Regions from separate parts of the Roseateles sp. P1_C1_2 genome, predicted to be linked through region 1. Evidence: predicted binding sites of a transcription regulator. Region 1 holds the regulator's gene; the other holds the start of a gene.
What was found. The regulator FliA, encoded in region 1, starts transcription of late flagellar genes. The targets are predictions, from matches to a motif close to CTAAAGTTTNNNNNNNNNNNGCCGNTA.
Positions count from the first base shown of each region.

Region 1 (2,388 bases):
TCGTCGACCTCGACGCCGCTCTCGGCGATCTGCTCGACGAGCTCCTCGGACATGCGCAGGAAACGGTCGCTGCCGTCGAAGGCCACCTTCAGGCCGTGCGAGGCTTCGGAGACCTCGCGCTCCAGCTCATGGGCGCGTTCGTTGAGCAGGCTCATCTGCTGGCCGCTCTCGCCGGCGGACTGGGAGATGCGCTGCACATCCTGCTCGACCTCATGGAAGGCTGCATGGATCTGGCTGGGTTTGGCGGCGTTCTCGGTCAGCTCGGCGCTGAACCTGTCGATGCGTTCCTGCAGGCTGGAGATGGCGCTGACGATGGCCTTGGACGAGCCCTCGACCTGGCCGGCCAGCGCCTTGACGGCTTCGGCCACGACGGCGAAACCGCGGCCGGCATCGCCCGCATGCTTGGCCTCGACGGCGGCATTGAAGGCCACCAGGCGGGTCTGCAGGGAAATCTTGGTGATCTCGGCGGCCGCATCGGACACCTGGGCCAGCGTGCTCGCCATGCCAACGACCTCGCCACCGACGACACCCAAGGCGCCGCGCGCGCGCTGCACGGCCGCCGCGCTCTGCGCCGTGGCGGTGGCGATGGCTGCCTGAGCCTGGCCGATCTGGTTGAGCTGCTGGGCCAGGGCCTGCATGGCCTGGCTCTGGGCCTGCACGATGCGCTGGGTGTCTTCGAGGGCTCCCCGCACTTCCGCGGCGTCCTTGCCGACGGTGGAAATCGAGCGGGCCAACCGCTTGACAACGTTCAACGCTGCGCTGTCATCTCGACGGACGGGCTCGTCGCGAGTGATGGCGACGGAAGAGCTCCCGCTCTTGGGCCACTTGAACATGCGTTTTGTCCCCGCTTATTGGCCGGGGCTCGGCAAGAAGTGGCCCCGTGGATTACCAGTCACGCAGCTTAACGCGCAACCTTGCAATCGACTGACTGTGCAACTGACACACGCGGGACTCCGTGACCTTGAGCACGGCCGCGATCTCCTTGAGATTCATGTCGTGCTCGTAGTACATGCTCATCACGAACTGCTCGCGCTCGGGCAGGTTCTTGATGGCGGCCACCAGGGCCTCGCGCATGCGATGGTCCTGCAGCATCGCCACCGGGTTGGCGTTCTCGTCGGCGACGTGGCGGTCGAGGTAATCCTGGTCGCCGTCGTCGCCCGACATGTCTTCCAGGTAGACCAGCTGGGTGCCGCGCACCTTGCCGAGCAGCTCCTGGTATTCGGCCAGCGGCAGGCCCATCTCGGCGGCGATCTCGTCCTCGCGCGGCGCGCGGCCGAGGCGCTGCTCGACCTTGTGCACGGCGGATTCGATCTCGCGCTGCTGGCGGCGCGTGCCGCGGCTCATCCAGTCGCCGCCGCGCAGCTCGTCGAGCATGGCGCCGCGGATGCGCTGGGTGGCAAAGGTCTCGAACTGCACGCCCTGCTCGGCATCGAAGCGCGACAGCGCGTCGGTCAGGCCGATCAGGCCGACCTGGATCAGGTCATCCACCTCCACATTGGCCGGCAGCTTGGCGATCATCTGGTGCGCCAGGCGTCGGACCAGCGGGCTGTACTGCTTGATCAGCGAGCTGTTGTCGAGGCGGCCTTTGGGCGTGTACATGGTCAGCTCCGCACGGCCGCCCGAAGGGGCTGAAGCGCCCCCGCGGGGGGCAGTGAACGCAGTGAGCGTGGGGGCATCATGTTTGGACTCCGGCGAGTTCAATGTGCAGCGATGAAGGGGGAAGACGCCTTGCGCGCCGGGCGCAGCGGGGTCGCATCGGAGGCGGCGTCGACGGCCGCTCCCGGAGGGGCCGCGAGCAGCAGCTCACGGGCGAGATGACGCAGTTCGGGCGTCAGCGGTGCGTTCTGKGACGCTCGCGGGTCCAGGCAGGCCCAGTCACGCAGCACCGCGCCGAGGAAGCCGTCGGCGCAGGAGTGAAGCTGTTGCGCGATGCGGGTGGCCACGCGCAGTTGTGGGTGGCAGGCCATCAGCAGACTGTAGACCATCAGCCCGGCCCGTTGTGTGAGCCATTTCATGCCCGCATAGGCTTCCGTCACGCTCGCCGGCTCGGTGTCGGCCAGCAGCAGCGGGCGCACCYCGCGCAGGGCCACCACGCGGGCCAGTTCAGCGGCCGGCGCGTGCAGCAGGATGACATCGGCGTCCGGTGCGGCGTCGGCCACGGCCTCCAGGAAGGAAGCGGCCGAGCCATGGGCGTTGATATGGCGCAGCGGCAGGCCGCGGGCCGCCAGGTAGGACACCTTGGGCGACAGGCGCTCGATGCAGTTGGACAGGTCCACGCTGGCCAGCTCGGAGGGCTTGGGCGAGTGTTCGCCTGCGTCGACGACCAGCGTGGTGAGATTCAGCTCGGCGAAGGCCGAGCACAGGCCCTCCAGCAGCGCGCCGGCGCCC
Region 1 covers NZ_JBFUAB010000030.1:102,960-105,347, forward strand. The annotation lists gene AC1D2H_RS26385 (methyl-accepting chemotaxis protein) at 1-752, opposite strand, end outside; gene AC1D2H_RS26390 (RNA polymerase sigma factor FliA) at 886-1,599, opposite strand; gene AC1D2H_RS26395 (MinD/ParA family ATP-binding protein) at 1,698-2,388, opposite strand, start outside.

Region 2 (2,388 bases), on a different contig from region 1:
CAGCGTCACGGCCACCAGCGCCGGCAGCCAGAACCATGTGCTCAAGGTCAGCCAGCTGGCCTCCGCCCAATCGGTCGCCAGCCGCATCTTCACAGGCGGCAGCAGCACCATCGGCGACGGCACCCTGACCATCGCCCTGGGCCGCTGGGCCGGCGAACCGCCGGTCTTCACGGCCGGCGCCGGCACCCCGGTGCCCGTCACCATCAGCGCGGCCGACACGCTGGCCAGCATCCGCGACAAGATCAACGCCGCCAATGCCGGCGTCAGCGCCAGCCTCGTCAACGACGCGGCCGGCACACGCCTGGTCATCCGCTCCCTCAGCACCGGTGAAAACCAGGCCTTCCAGATCACCAGCCCCGACGCCGCCCTCGCCGATCTGACCTACGACCCCGGCAGCGGCGCCGGCATGACCCAGGCCCAGGCCGCTTCCAACGCCCAGTTCAACTGGGACGGGCTGGACCTGAGCTCGGAGAGCAACACGCTGTCCGGCCTGTCCGACGGCATGAGCGTGACGCTGCTCAAGACGACGGCCAGCACCGTCAATGTCGGCACCACGAACGACACGGCCAGCGTGCGCAAGGCGATCACGGACTTCGCCAATGCCTACAACGCGCTGATGAACCTGATGCGCGACCAGACCAAGTACGACGCCGGCACCAAGGCTGCCGGCGTGCTGCAGGGCGACACCAAGGCCGTGTCGGTGCAGCAGATGCTGCGCGGCATCACCGGCGGCACGACGACACTGGCGGGCGCCTTCGGCCGCTTGTCCGACATCGGCCTGGAACCGGGCCAGAACGGCGCGCTGACGGTCAACGCGACCAAGCTCGACAAGGCCATGTCCAACCTGACCGACCTCAAGAAGCTGTTCGCCGCCCCCGACTCCGTCAACACCCGCAACCAGGGTTTCGCGCTGCAGTGGAACAGTTTCGCCACCAAGATCCTGGGCACGGACGGCGCGATCACCACCGGCCAGACCAGCCTGCAAAAACGCATCGCCAGCAACACCAGCACCATCGACCGCATGGAAGACTCGCTGACGCTGACGGAAAAGCGCCTGCGAGCCCAGTACAGCGCGCTGGACACCAAGATGAGCCAGCTCAGCGCGCTGTCGGCCTATGTGTCCAAACAGTTCGGCAGTTCGTCCTCCAGCTGAGGCGCCGAGCAGGATTCACGAACAAGGCGCCTAAGGGCGCCTTTTTCACGCCGCCAGCAGGGGTAAGCCGCCTCAAGTTCCCCGGCCGGGCGCCGAAATTTGAAGGTATCCAGCCCAGAGAGCCCTCATGTACGGATCCTCCTCCCCGTTTGCTTCCCGAGCTCACCGCGCCGGCTCTGCCTACGGCAAGGTCGGCGTCGAGACCGACGTCCTCAGCGCCAGCCCGCACCGCCTCGTGGCCCTGCTGTTCGACGGCGTCATGGAAGGCATGAACCTGGCCCTGGCGGCCATCCAGGCCGGCAACACGCCGGTCAAGAACAACTCGCTGTGCCGCTGCGTACGCATCCTGGACGAGGGCCTCAAGGCCGCCCTCAACCTCGAATCCAACCCGCTGGCCCACGACCTGCGCGACCTCTACGCCTATCTGTGCATGCGGCTGACCCACGCCAACCTGCACAGCGACGTCGCCGCGATCGAGGAGTGCAAGCGCCTGCTGGCGCCCGTGCGCGACGCCTGGCAGGCCATCGCCGACAACCCGGCAGTGCGCCCGCCCAAGGCCGCCTGACTCACCCGCCCCGCCCTGCTCACGCTATCCGGTACGCCCCCATGAATTCCGACCTGCTCAACTATTACGAGGCCATCGAACAAGCCAGCGCCGACATGCTGTCGGCCGCCCGCACCGGCAACTGGGACGAGGTCGTCAAGCTCGAAGGCGCCTGCGTGCTGCTGATCTCGCAGCTCAAGTCTGCCGCCAGCCAATCCCAATTGGCCCCGAGCGAATCGCAGCTGAAGACGCGCATCATGCAGCGCATCCTGCTCAATGACGCCGAGATCCGCCACCTGGCCGAGCCGTGGCTGGAGGACCTGGACCAGGTGATGACGGGCAAGAGCAGGCTTGTCCATTGACCCCTCGTCCAGCCCGCCTCGCTGAACGCGGGCGGGTCTGATCGGTCTTGCAGACCGCGCTGCGGCAGTGCCGCAGCTCTTCGGCAGGCACGGCGAGTCCACTGGACTCACCATGTCCGGCCTCAGCCCCCGAGGGGATGGCGATGCTTGCCGGATCGACCGGCAAGCACATCGTCAGGCGGGCCGGCTAGAGAGCGGCCCGGCGCTCGGCCCGCAAGACCAAGCCGCGCGGCTACCATCTCATCATGAGCGCTCCTGAAACCACCTCCGAGGAACTGCGCGTCGCCTCCACTGCCGAGATCGCGGCCTATCTGCAGCAGTTGCAGCGC
Region 2 covers NZ_JBFUAB010000009.1:16,294-18,681, forward strand. The annotation lists gene fliD (flagellar filament capping protein FliD) at 1-1,153, shown strand, start outside; gene fliS (flagellar export chaperone FliS) at 1,281-1,718, shown strand; gene AC1D2H_RS10225 (flagellar protein FliT) at 1,760-2,059, shown strand; gene AC1D2H_RS10230 (flagellar brake protein) at 2,305-2,388, shown strand, end outside.
Region 2: fliS (flagellar export chaperone FliS) is a predicted target of FliA. The motif match lies at 1,225-1,251, and genes of this name have one in related genera.